3 regions of the Cytobacillus sp. FSL M8-0252 genome follow, and region 2 is predicted to be linked to each of the others. Evidence: riboswitches for the same ligand, from Rfam matches in the RefSeq annotation. Region 2 holds a riboswitch; each other region holds the start of a gene.
The links. Region 2 has a riboswitch for S-adenosylmethionine ahead of MKX83_RS06700 (methionine ABC transporter ATP-binding protein). Riboswitches for the same ligand answer to the same signal wherever they lie in the genome.
Positions count from the first base shown of each region.

Region 1: linked by a shared signal. The riboswitch ahead of metK (methionine adenosyltransferase) and the one ahead of MKX83_RS06700 (methionine ABC transporter ATP-binding protein) in region 2 are both predicted to bind S-adenosylmethionine.
Region 3: linked by a shared signal. The riboswitch ahead of MKX83_RS20260 (iron-containing alcohol dehydrogenase family protein) and the one ahead of MKX83_RS06700 (methionine ABC transporter ATP-binding protein) in region 2 are both predicted to bind S-adenosylmethionine.

Region 1 is NZ_JBBOWZ010000001.1:3,695,033-3,699,524, reverse strand. It holds gene pckA (phosphoenolpyruvate carboxykinase (ATP)) at 1-1,026, opposite strand, end outside; SAM riboswitch class I at 1,414-1,539, shown strand; gene metK (methionine adenosyltransferase) at 1,840-3,039, shown strand; gene asnB (asparagine synthase (glutamine-hydrolyzing)) at 3,502-4,492, shown strand, end outside.
Region 2 is NZ_JBBOWZ010000001.1:1,279,710-1,284,201, reverse strand. It holds gene MKX83_RS06710 (acyl-CoA dehydrogenase family protein) at 1-735, opposite strand, end outside; gene MKX83_RS06705 (methionine ABC transporter permease) at 846-1,511, opposite strand; gene MKX83_RS06700 (methionine ABC transporter ATP-binding protein) at 1,501-2,514, opposite strand; SAM riboswitch class I at 2,598-2,704, opposite strand; gene MKX83_RS06695 (CotH kinase family protein) at 2,797-4,492, opposite strand, start outside.
Region 3 is NZ_JBBOWZ010000001.1:3,991,180-3,995,671, forward strand. It holds gene MKX83_RS20245 (hypothetical protein) at 31-1,446, opposite strand; gene MKX83_RS24685 (GNAT family N-acetyltransferase) at 1,565-1,858, opposite strand; gene MKX83_RS20250 (hypothetical protein) at 1,792-2,103, opposite strand; gene MKX83_RS20255 (hypothetical protein) at 2,313-2,888, shown strand; SAM riboswitch class I at 2,968-3,083, shown strand; gene MKX83_RS20260 (iron-containing alcohol dehydrogenase family protein) at 3,176-4,291, shown strand; gene MKX83_RS20265 (MetQ/NlpA family ABC transporter substrate-binding protein) at 4,288-4,492, shown strand, end outside.

The DNA of each region.
Region 1 (4,492 bases), 2.4 Mb from region 2:
GATAATAGTATTCGGGTGACCTGCAATACTCGGGTCAACAATATTGTCAATTGCTTGTAATTGGTAAGCCGCACGCGTGTTTTCCGTTAGCGTATTGTCCGCATAATCTGCTACGCGTGTTTCTTTGTCTAATACAACATTCTCAAGTACAGCGCCAAAACGGATGGCATCGAAAATTTGTGGTTCTTTTTCACGTGTAAGGTCGATACACTTCGCATAGCAGCCACCTTCAATGTTGAATACTCCATTTGGAGACCAGCCATGCTCATCATCACCGATTAAACGACGGTTGGGATCAGCTGATAATGTTGTTTTACCAGTTCCGGAAAGGCCAAAGAATAAAGCAACATCACCTTCGCGGCCAACATTGGCTGAACAGTGCATAGGGAGAATTCCATTTTCAGGAAGCATGTAGTTCATAACAGAGAAAATAGATTTTTTCATCTCACCAGCATACTCAGTACCACCAATAAGTACAATACGGCGTTCGAATGAAACGATGATAAAAGTTTCTGAAGCTGTACCGTCAACTGCTGGGTCTGCTTTGAAATTAGGTGCTGAAATAACTGTAAATTCAGATTCGTGATCTAATAAATCTTCTTCTGTAGGACGAATAAACAATTGGTGTGCAAAAAGGTTATGCCAAGCATATTCATTAATTACTTGGATTGGCATACGGTGTTTTTTATCCGCACCAGCAAATCCTTTGAATACGAAAACTTCTTCTTTCTCTTTTAAGAAAGCAATCACCTTGTTGTATAAGTTATTGAAGACTGCTTCAGAAATTGGTTGGTTCACACTTCCCCAGTCAATTTTATCTTTAGAGCTTGCTTCTTCAACAGTATATTTGTCTTTAGGTGAACGACCTGTATACTTACCTGTTGTCGCGCGAATTGCACCGGTAGATGTAAGAACACCTTCGTTTCTGTTTAATACTTTTTCAACTAGTTGCGGCACAGATAATTGAACTTGGATGTTTTCGCCTTTTAGTAAATCATTTAACTCAGTTATCGATACAGAATTCATCTGATGAATACCTTCCTTTATATAATATTATTTAAGAGATATGCATCTCAGTCGCTATTTGTGATTATTTCTTCAAAAATAGTATAACACATTTATTCATTCAGTCTATACTATATAAATCATTTTTATATAATTAATGAAATTGTCACAAATACAGGCAGTATTCATTATAAATAGCTTTTGCAAATTTAAAAAGGATAATCAGCAAATTTAATGTAATTTTTATATATATTAAGGAAAAAGAACGGTATGATCTTAACTAAAATTATCCGTTATCAAAACTAAAGTTTATAGAGTCGGATATGACAATTTTTACATTGAATTGTTAATGAAAAACATTTGACTATATTCCATGTGTAAGTTATGATGAATCCTTGAACGGATACTCTCTTATCCCGAGCTGGTGGAGGGACAGGCCCTATGAAACCCAGCAACCTGCCAACTACATTTTCATGAGCAAAGGTGCTAACCTGATGCAAGGATTTATTACTCACTATCCTTGAACGATAAGAGTGAAAGGCGCGAATCATTTTGCTTCAACCTTTTCACTAAATCAGAGAAGAGGTTTTTTTTCATGCTTTTTAACATGATGTTGGCGAATACGAGGAGCGGCTTTTGGAATGTACTATTTATGTATGGGAAAAAGACCAACCATTTTATTCTCAATATTCCAAGTTAGCGCATAGGTTATTAAGGGTATGAGATAAACATTGGCCCATAAATAATGAAGATTCAAATAAGGGAATGAGTTCCGTATCAAAAATAAAGACTATAATAAAGTCTTATTGATTCGATAAATAAGGAGGAAGTCAGATGTCAACAAAACGTAGATTGTTTACTTCTGAATCAGTAACTGAAGGTCATCCGGATAAGATCAGTGACCAAATATCTGATGCAATATTAGATGCTATTTTATCACAGGACCCAAATGCGAGGGTTGCTGCGGAAACGTCTGTTACTACAGGTCTTGTATTGGTTGCAGGAGAAATCACTACATCCACATATGTAGATATTCCAAAAATCGTTCGTGAAACCATTAAGGAAATTGGTTATACACGTGCAAAATATGGCTTTGACTCTGAAACATGTGCTGTATTAACTTCTATTGATGAACAGTCAGCTGATATTGCTATGGGTGTAGACCAAGCATTAGAAGCGCGTGAAGGACAGATGACTGATGCAGAAATTGAAGCCATTGGTGCTGGAGATCAAGGTTTAATGTTTGGCTTTGCATGTAATGAAACAAAAGAGCTTATGCCATTACCTATTTCATTAGCTCATAAACTTTCTCGCCGTTTAGCTGAAGTAAGAAAAGAGGAAATCTTACCTTACCTTCGCCCAGATGGTAAAACACAAGTAACAGTAGAATATGATGAAAACAACAAACCTGTACGTATTGATACAATTGTTATCTCTACGCAGCACCATCCAGAAATTAGTTTAGAGCAAATTCAACGCAATTTAAAAGAGCATGTAATTAACCCAGTTGTTCCTACTGAATTAATTGATGAAAACACAAAATACTTCATCAACCCAACAGGTCGCTTCGTTATTGGTGGACCTCAAGGTGATGCTGGCTTAACTGGTAGAAAAATTATCGTTGACACATACGGCGGTTATGCACGTCACGGTGGTGGTGCATTCTCTGGTAAGGATGCAACGAAAGTTGACCGTTCAGCTGCTTACGCAGCTCGCTATGTAGCAAAGAATATCGTTGCTGCTGGACTAGCTGACAAAGCGGAAGTACAATTAGCATATGCAATTGGTGTTGCTCAGCCGGTATCCATCAGTATTGATACATTTGGAACTGGAGTAGTATCTGAGGATGTTTTAGTTGAAGTTGTTAGAAACAATTTTGACCTCCGTCCTGCTGGTATTATCAAAATGCTTGATTTACGCCGTCCGATTTACAAGCAAACAGCTGCTTATGGACATTTTGGTCGTACAGATATTGATTTACCTTGGGAGCGCACAGATAAAGCGGAAGAATTGCGTAAGGAAGCTTTAAAATAAATTAGAAAATTATGGCTGTAGAAAACTCCTTTAATGAGTTTTCTACAGTTTTTTTATGTGGAAAAGGGGCTATCGTTAAATTTTAATAAACGTACAATTGAGCCAAAGCGATTAGCTCGTACATCAAGAAGTGGAATAGCCAAAGATAGAAGAGTAAAAGTCGTTTTTTTAGATATTACAGTAGCAAATAAATATAATATTTTAAGCCCCCTAATAATGGACAAAAACCCTTAAGGAAACGATTTCATATAAAATTAAAATAATTGTCATCTTTTCGTCTTAAATTGAGGGTAAAGAATAAACATCCTTAAGTATATGAAGAAGTAAACATGAACATACTGCCTAGCATAAAACATTCCATTTTTTTTTCGAAAGGTGAAACTTTTTAAAATAACTTATCGTCTATACAAGGTATGGGAAAAAATACAAACTAGATGAAATAAAAAGTAGGTGACGTACATAATGTGTGGTTTTATTGGTTGTATACATGATCAAGCACAAAAAGTACAAGAAGCAGATAAGCAATTTGAGAATATGAATAACATTATTACTCATCGTGGACCAGATGATTCAGGATATTATCGTGCAGACCATATCCAATTTGGCTTCCGTCGATTAAGTATTATAGACATTGAAAGTGGTCATCAACCACTGACTTATGACAATGGTAAATACTGGATTATTTTTAATGGAGAAGTTTATAACTATGTTGAACTACGTGAGGAATTAATCAATAAAGGACTAACTTTTGAAACTAATTCGGATACTGAAGTGATTATTGCTTTGTACAGTTATTACAAGGAGAAGGCGGCAGAAAAGCTGAGAGGTATGTTTTCCTTCGTTATTTGGGATAAAGAAAAGCAAGAAGTTTTTGGAGCGAGAGATCCTTTTGGAATCAAACCATTCTATTATTTTGAAGATGGTGAAACCACTTATTTTGCCTCTGAAAAGAAAAGTATTCTGTTGGCATTAAAAAACGATGTCATTAATTATGATGCTTTGCAGTATTATATGACTTATCAATTTGTACCTGAACCGATGACAATGTCGGTGGGTATAAAGAAACTTGAGCCAGGTCATTATTTCAAGAAGAAAATCGGTGGATCTATGCATATCCAGCGTTATTGGAAAGCACATTTCCAACCTGTACAAAAAGAAGAATCTCAGTTTATTAAAGAGATTCAAGATGTTTTAACTGACTCAGTTAAAATGCATATGCGCAGTGATGTACCCGTAGGTTCGTTTTTATCCGGCGGGATTGATTCTTCTATTATTGCATCCATAGCAAAACAGTTTCACCCTAATATTAAAACGTTTTCAGTAGGTTTTGAAAGAGATGGTTTTAGTGAAGTGGATGTGGCTAAAGAAACAGCTGAAAAACTAGGTGTTGAAAATATAAGCTATATCATCTCTCCAGAAGAATATATGCAAGAAGTTCCAAAAATTATGTGGC
Region 2 (4,492 bases):
TTCTAATTCGACTAATGCTGTTTCTTCTACAATTACATTCTCTAACACGAGATCGTCACTACGCGTGCCCCGCATCCCTAGCATATTCCAATTTGATTCCACTTTTAAACCAGGGTTCTCATGAGGTACAAGGAATATACCAATTTCTCCTGAAGCTTCTATCGTTGCTGTAATAAGAGAAAAATCTAACCCTGGTGCCATCGAAGCAAAAGATTTTCTTCCATTCAAGATCCATTGTGTTCCTTTTTTCACCGCAGTAGTCGCTGGTAGTCCACCACGGGTTGGACTGCCAGTTGCTACCTCAGTTGCACAGCGGTTAATCAATTTATTATCTTTGATAACCATTTCACATAACTTGGCAAACTGTTCTTCCTTCCATTTCCGTTTAACCCTTAAATCATAGATAACACCTAAGTGCCAACCAATACATAAAGCCGTAGACGCATCACCTTGGGCAATCCTTTCTTGTATTAAGAAATATTCATATAAGGAAATCTCTTTACCACCATATTCTTTCGGAATCGTTAAACTTAAGTAATTTGATTGTTTTAATTCTTCAAAATTTTCAAAAGGGAATTCTGCATTTTCATCAATCTTTTGCGCCCTCTTACTAAATCCTTCTGCTAATATCGTAGCTTTATGAAATAATTCTTCTTGTTGAGCCGTCTTAATAAATGGTCGAGCGAGTTGTTCAGCTAAATACGCTTCCTTAGATGAAGCTGTTATCGTGCTCATAGAATCCTTCCTCCCCGTCTGTTTCCATCTTCTCTTTAATACTCAATCATTAGGATAAATAGATATAGTAAAGGCTCCATCCCCTTTACTATATCTATCGTTTGAATTTATTATCTCTTATCTACATATTTAGTTAATTTATCCCCACCAATTTGAATGATTTGCACCAATACAACGAGGACAATTACTGTCGTAATCATAATGACATTATCATAGCGATAGTAACCGAAACGTATCGCTAAATCACCAATACCACCGCCGCCAATAATACCTGCCATTGCTGAATAACCAATTAAACTAATAGTCGTAATCGTTAAACCTTGAACAATTCCAGGTTTCGCTTCTGGGACAAGAATTTCCTTAATTATCATCCAAGGGGAAGCGCCTACTGCTACTGCAGATTCAATGACTCCTTTATCTATTTCTCTTAAGGATGTTTCTACCAATCTTGCAAAAAACGGAATCGCTGCTACAGATAATGAAACAGAAGCCGCTGTAGGACCAATAGTTGAACCTGCAATTAATTTTGTTAACGGCAATAGAGCTACTAACAAAATAATATAAGGAATAGAGCGGATCAAATTGACAATCCAACCGGTAACAGCATTTACAAATCTATTCTTTAAGAACAATCCTTCGTCTGTAACGAATAATAAGATCCCTAGTGGAAGACCTAGTATAAGTGCCGCAACTAAAGAAATGGCGACCATATAAATTGTTTGTAATACAGCTGTATTTAGTTCAGGAAGTAACGCCTGAATGGACTCAAGCAACATGTTCAACTACCTCCAAATTCTGTGTTCTTTCTTGAATATATTGTATAGCTCTTTCTATTTCAGGTATTTCGCCAGTCAACTCCATAATAAAAATACCAAGAGGTACTTCTTGAATATATTCAATCTTGCCGTGAAGAATATTTCCTTTTACTTTGAATGTTTGGAACAGTTCAGAAACAACAGATTCTTCTGCTATTGCACCTTTAAATTGAATCTTAATGATTGTTCCCTTCCTGTTTTCAATCAATTGTTGTGGTAAGTCAAATTGAAGAACACTCTGAATGAAATCCTTTGTAAGTGGTTCAATTGGATTCGCAAATATATCATACACCGGTCCCTCTTCTATGACCTTTCCATCTTGCATAACAGCTAACCTATGACAAATCTCTTTGACTACTTCCATCTCATGAGTGATAAGTACGATGGTTAATCCTAGCTTTTTATTAATTGATTTTAATAAGTTCAGGATTGATTTTGTTGTTTTAGGGTCTAGAGCTGACGTGGCTTCATCGCAAAGTAAAACCTTTGGATCATTAGCGAGTGCTCTGGCTATTCCTACCCTTTGCTTTTGACCACCACTTAATTGTGTGGGATACTGATGAATTTTATCTGCTAAACCCACTAATTCTAATAGTTCTTTCACCCTGATATCTATTTCTTTCGGGCTTTTACCTGCCGCTTTTAAAGCAAAGGCAATATTCTCATACACTGTCTTCGAACTCGCTAAATAAAAATGCTGAAAAATCATACCTATCTTCTGCCTTGCTTTTCTTAATTCTTTACTTGTTAAAGATGTTAAATCAACGCCATCAATTTTCACTTCACCAGATGTCGGTCTCTCCAATAAATTTAGACAGCGTAATAAAGAACTTTTCCCTGCTCCACTATAGCCAATAATCCCGTATATTTCCCCTTCTTTAATAGAAAGGGATACATTGTCAACCCCTATTACTTGCTTCTTTTTGCTTTTATAAATTTTCACTAAATGATTGACTTCAATCATTTACCTCACCCTCCCTAAATCCTCTACAACATAAAATGAGCCTCTTTCACTTTGAAAGAGGCTCAACAAATGATTGTTATTAAACCTTATCTTTCAGAATGAAATCATTCTGCAGGATTTAGCACCTTCCCTTTAAAAGGAGGTTGCCGGACATCTTCGGGCCTGGTCCCTCAGTCTCTCTCGATAAGAATCATATTAAATTTAATGTGTTGCTTTGATAAAGGAAATTTTATCGGGTATTGAATTAATTGTCAATAGTATTTTGATTTTTTATGCATTTACTTATCTTCCTCTTCGTTTAAACAAGAAGATAAAAAAAGTTGTTCCTAATAAAGCTGTGATTAGACCCACATACAAGATGATTGCTGACGTTTTGAACTTTACTGTACTAGGTTGCTCTTCTTGTCCACGTCCCTCACCACCAGGCATACCTTCAAACCCTTCTGGTGTCTCAAAATCTCCTTCCTGCGGAAAGTCTCCATTGCCTTGCGGACGTTCAGGCATTTCACCATCAATGTTTCCTTCATTACCGTTTGGCGGTTGGAATACTTCTCCTCTTTCTTGACCTTCCTGGTCATCACCACCTGCTCGGCTAGGGAACATGTTATTGACTTCAGAAGCTTGTGATTCTACTTCTAATTCACCTGAAAGCTGAGCAAGTATCGATTCTGATCTCGCCTCAGCAAATGCTGGTAAACTCTCATCACCTTGCACTGCTTGTAGAAATTCTTCTGTTGTATAAAACTTGGTAGGATCCTGTTCTACATAAGGAAGAATCAATGTACTAATTTGTGTAGTTGTATTTTGGTAAGACTCTTTTGTCATATATTCTTCGGCAATCTTTTCAAGGTATGCTTCATATTGCTTTTTAAATTCATCATTTGCCAATAAAGCATTAAGTAAAGGCCTCTCATCTAAAGAAGTACCAGCTACAGGTTCGGAAATACTGAAATTAATCGTATCTTCACTCATTAAATTACTATTTCCCATGCCACCATCGAAGTTCCCCATTTCAGCTTGGTGAACTTGACCTTGTTCATCCTCACCTTGCCCACCTTCTCCTGGTGCTAGACCTTGTTGTTCCTGATTTTGATTTTTGTTTTGGTTTTCTTCAGCGATTGAAGAATCTCCGTTCATGCGTCCTCCGCCACCCATACCTACTCCAAAGCCGCCAAATGCCATATTATAGTCCCACGGAATGATTGAGAACTTACCATCATTTTCATATAAATAATAGTTGTGCTTCATTTGCCCTTGGTAACTATCCATGCTAACGACAGCCGTATTTACTGCAAAATATCGTAATACTTGATCCACATCTAAAGTTTTTTCTAAATTGCCACCATTATTGATACTATCTAACATATCTATTAACGCTTGTTCATCTTGCTCCTCTGATTTCAAGTTTAAACCTGAGTAATCATCAATATCATCACTTACCCATTTCAAGTCACTATTTGTACCATCTGGCTTGTACAATGATCCATATGGATTTTCAAAATATCTTCCAAGCATCACTTCGTCTACTTGTTCAACACCTAAATATAATCCCCATTCCTGACCATTAATGGTCACATACATATAAGAATAAGCAGGTGTGGGTAATCCCATATTCTCCATTAATTGATACGATAAATATTCTCGCATTTGCGTAGCATCACTAAATTGGTTATTTAGATTCAACTTTTTCAATCCATATAAAGTTTGATCGGTATAGTAATCAAAGTCTATTTTGAAGCTATAACGATCAGAATCTTCCATTCTAGCAACGGAAGAAAGGGAAGAATTCCCCTTTGTCCGAACAGCTACTTGGTTCAATTTAGTTCCATTTATCGTCACATTTGCCATCTTATATTCTTCTTCCGTCGGATTCTCTAGTATATCTTCCCAATCATCTTCTGCTAGGGTTAACTCAACTTGAGTCACTTTATTTTTATTGAATACTTTTGAAACATAAGAGTGATCAACTACTTCCCCT
Region 3 (4,492 bases), 2.7 Mb from region 2:
CATTATTCAGCATAAAAGGCAGTATTCGTTTTAATATTGATCCATACAACTCGTGTCAATAACCCACGGTTCCCCTGTATTCATATCAATCATTTTAATATGGCCAGTAGTAAGTGGATAGGTCGGTAAATAAGTTAATGTGTATTGATGCTTCTCTATATTCTTTCCCCAGCTTAATTCCATAAAAAGCTTTTCCTTAATCATTTCTGTTGCCGCTTTAAATGTAAGGCTTGCGACAAATGATACCTTTGAGAAGTCTTGGAGTACCTCACTATCTACATCTACATATTTCACCAAGCCTGTATCGTCTATTTGAATATGAACCAAAGCATCAGCTACTTGAACGCCCCTTTCTTGTCGAATAAACGTAAAATCGTATATGCCGTTTGCGGGTTTTTGACTTATTACATTATCGTCTAATTGTTGCAGTTTAAAATAATCATGAGGGTTATCACAAACTGCTTGTAACACTGATGTAGCAGTTAAAAGCGCCACTTTCGAATTAACATGTCCAGAAACAAACGTTTCAGAATCATCTAAGCCCATTAATTTAAGCAGTCTTCCATCCGCATTGAATACAAATTTTATCGCACCAGGGATATCTAATTCATCATCTAATAAATCTTCCTCACTCACCCGTAAAGATTTTTTAGGTAACTTACTCCATACCTCTAGTCTACCACTTTTCGTTTTTGCTTCAGCTACAAGCATATGGTCTTCCGTCATTCCCGCCAATGTATAAATATCTATAAATTCAGCCAAATCGGGTAAGGATGTCATCAGCGTTTTGCCAACACCAAACGAATCCGAGGTAAGTATTCCCCCATTTGTGTGTACACCAAGAATAAAATCCTCCAACTGATAAACATAGTGATACTCATCATCACCATTGACAAATATGTCATTATCATACTTTGCAATAACAGGTAGAATCCTTAAATGATTTAAATAAATCCGCTTCGCTTCTTCATTCGTAATCAGTGTTTTGGGATAGACAAGTTCAAAATCCATGCTTTCTCTTTCGACTGCACTTAATACCCCATTACTAAGCATTGTAAAACTAATTCCAGAATGAGGGAGTTCCTTATTCAACCGCTCATCTTTGCGATTATATAAAATCATATGATATTCACCTAAGTCAATGTATGCTGACAAATATAACCCATGCCTGAAAGTCGAATCATAGAACCTTTCTATAAACTGCTCTGCTTGCATGATCATATCAAACTTACTCATTTCCCCTGGAATTTCATCTAGTTCATCCGTATAAATGAAAAACTCTGCCACACCTAATTCATCCATACGAACCGAGCCAATTGACTCTCCCCAATCTTCCAACAGGATATCATACACATTTTCTTCAAATTCCATCTGCTCCATAACTAAATCATCTGGGTTGATTCCTTTAAAATAGGTTTTTAGTTGTTCCATTATTAAGTGATTCAAAGCAGCTGTTCTCCTTTAGTTATGATTTAATTAACGTGCAGGAAGTGAAATTTTAACATTAAATCGTTTCTATTTAAAGGTTCTCTTTAATTCTTCCCATAATAATGACATCTATAAATTAGAAAAGCGCAGGGCGCCCGCTTATCGGTGACAAGCATAAGACGAGCCGGCAGAAAGGTTGTTTTTTAACCTTTTTGACGGATTGGCTTATGACCTCGAGCCGATGGCGTCCGGAGCTAGACAAAGCCTCGTTAAACATTTCATATAATGCAATCGCCCTTATATTATCTGCACATACATCTAACTCTAATCTGATGAGTCCTAACTCTTCATCGGCAAGCTTTACTATTCGCTCAAGAAGCGTCTTGCCAATCCCTCTTCCTTGTACTTCTTCATTAATAGAGATGGACACATTCCGCTATATCTTAACTTTCCACTTCTCTCTTCTAAGGAAGCTATCCCTCGAACATGACCGTTACATTCTGCAACAAATACATCGTCTTCTTTTGTAAGTCCTTCAATATAATCTTCAATATCTTTTAATCTCCCCGATGATAAGGCCATTGTTTGTTGAATAATAGAATCTTGCCTATGCATATCATGAATATCTCTTGCATCATTTATATGTATCGGTCTAATCTTTATTTCTTCCCCCATATAAAAACTCCTTTTTTTATAAAACTGTTCTGAATGAAAACTTATAAACCAAGACTACCACTTTTCTTAGTTTGAAAATATTGCTTTATTCATTTACGAATGAACAGTATAAAAAGTTTCTTATCATTGCACTGACATAATCACTACGATACAAAATATATATGAAAGGAGGCATCGAGATATTTTATGAGCATCCAAAGGAGGGTAATTTGAATATGCTTGCTTTGTTCAGTCTTTTTCTAGTTGTCGGCTACAGTTTCTTTTTCTTTATTAGTGCCGTTAGAAAAAAGAAAGAAATAGCTACAAAATATTCTAAATGTATTCCCATGGTGGTTGGTATGACGAGTAGCTTAACAATCGGTTTGATTATATCTGTGTGGTTACCAGAAATGGCTAAAGCAACTGTATTATCAATTCTCATTAGCGCTGTCATTGCCATTTTTATAGGACTACCGTTTAAAACAAACGGACTCGTTGAAGCTCAAGCGTCAAGTCTCATGGGAAGTATGATGGGGGCAATGCTAGGCATTATGTTGGTACCCAGTGAAGTTACATTTATGATCATTAGCATGGATCTGATTTATTTAATTAGTATTTTTGCCATGATGCTTCTCATGCACAAAAAACATTCATTAAAGGAAGCATTGAAAAATCGACCTGTGCCCTTCTATCTAACATTCTTATTAAGCATCGCCATTATCTGTGCATCGGGAATTCATCAAGAAGCGAAGAACTCAATTCATCCGATTGAAGAAAACACCCCACAAGTAGAACACCATCACTAGTTTAATGATTAATTTCAATTATGTTATTGACTTTTCATGTAATAGATAATATTATGAATATAATTTAATAAAGCATTTTCTCTTATAAAGAGCGGCTGAGGGACTGGCCCTGCGACGCCCGGCAACCATTCATATACCCATATGAACAGGTGCTAAATCCTGCAAAATACTTTTTGGTATTTTGATATATGAGAGAGGTTTACTACTATTCTAGTATATTTATGCCTCTCATGATGAGAGGCATTTTTGTTTTTATCATCACATCAAAAGAGAAACGAGGAGAGGAAATGACTGTAACAATCGTAAAAGGGGCTCCAGGACATTATTTATTAGGTTCAGGCATTCTAACAGAACTCCCCGACCTACTTAAAGATATTTCTGTTTCCAAATACCATATAATAACCGGTAAAAAAGCTTGGCAAGCCGTGCAACCCTACTTGCCCAAGGAAGTAATAGATAACAACGTTCACCTTCATTATATAGATGGTCACACTACCTTAAAAAAGGTCCATGACATCCAAGAAATAATAACAAATGATGGTGCTAATGGCGTAATAGGTATTGGTGGTGGGACAGCATTAGATATAACAAAAGCAGTTGCGATTGAAGCATCTGTTCAATCCATTCTTATACCAACAATCGCAGCTACCTGTGCCGCATGGACACCATTAAGTGTTTTTTATAATGAAGAAGGCAGCTTTACTCATTATACAGAGTTCCCTATTGCGACAACCCTCGTATTGGTTGAACCTGAAATTATTGCTAAAGCGCCTATTACTTATTTAAAAGCAGGAATTGGGGATACATTAGCCAAGTTTTATGAAGCTGAAGCTCTAATTGAAAGTTTTTACCCTGAAGAAACACTTCCTGTACCTAAACAAATTTCGCAATTTTCAGCTAAAATTTGCCGAGATACATTGCTTAATGATGGTGAAGCCGCACTACAATCAGTAGCCAAAAACGAAACCTCAAAAGCACTTATCCGTGTGATTGAAACGATTATCATGACTGGGGGTATGGTCGGTGGATTCGGCGAAAAAGCAGGACGAATCGCTGGTGCCCATTCGTTTCATAATGGACTAACCGTAGCGGATGCAGCCCAAGATTTTCTTCATGGGGAATTAGTCGCTTACGGGATTCTTGGTCAATTGGCCATTGAAGAAAAATGGACGGAAGTTGATTACCTTCTCCCGTTTTATGAGAGCTGGCAATTGCCAAGTAGTCTCTCTAGTCTAACTATTGATGTGAATGATGAGCAATTAATGAAGACAATTGTAAAAAAGGCGATACGCCCAACTGAATCTATTCACTTTATGAAAAACGAGATAAGTGAACATTCTGTTTTACAAGCACTTCGATTATTAGAAAAACAAAATGAACAAAAAGGAGTTCAAACATCATGAAAAAATGGTTACTAACTGGAACAGTCTTATTATCTTTAACAGGCTTAGCTGCATGTGGTAGTGATGAAGCCAACAACTCTACAGAAGGATTATATGACGATGAAGAATTAGTCATTGGTGTCACTGCAGGTCCACATGAGCAAATCTTAGAAAAAGTAATTGAATTAGCTAAAGAAGAAAATATCAACATTAAATCACAAG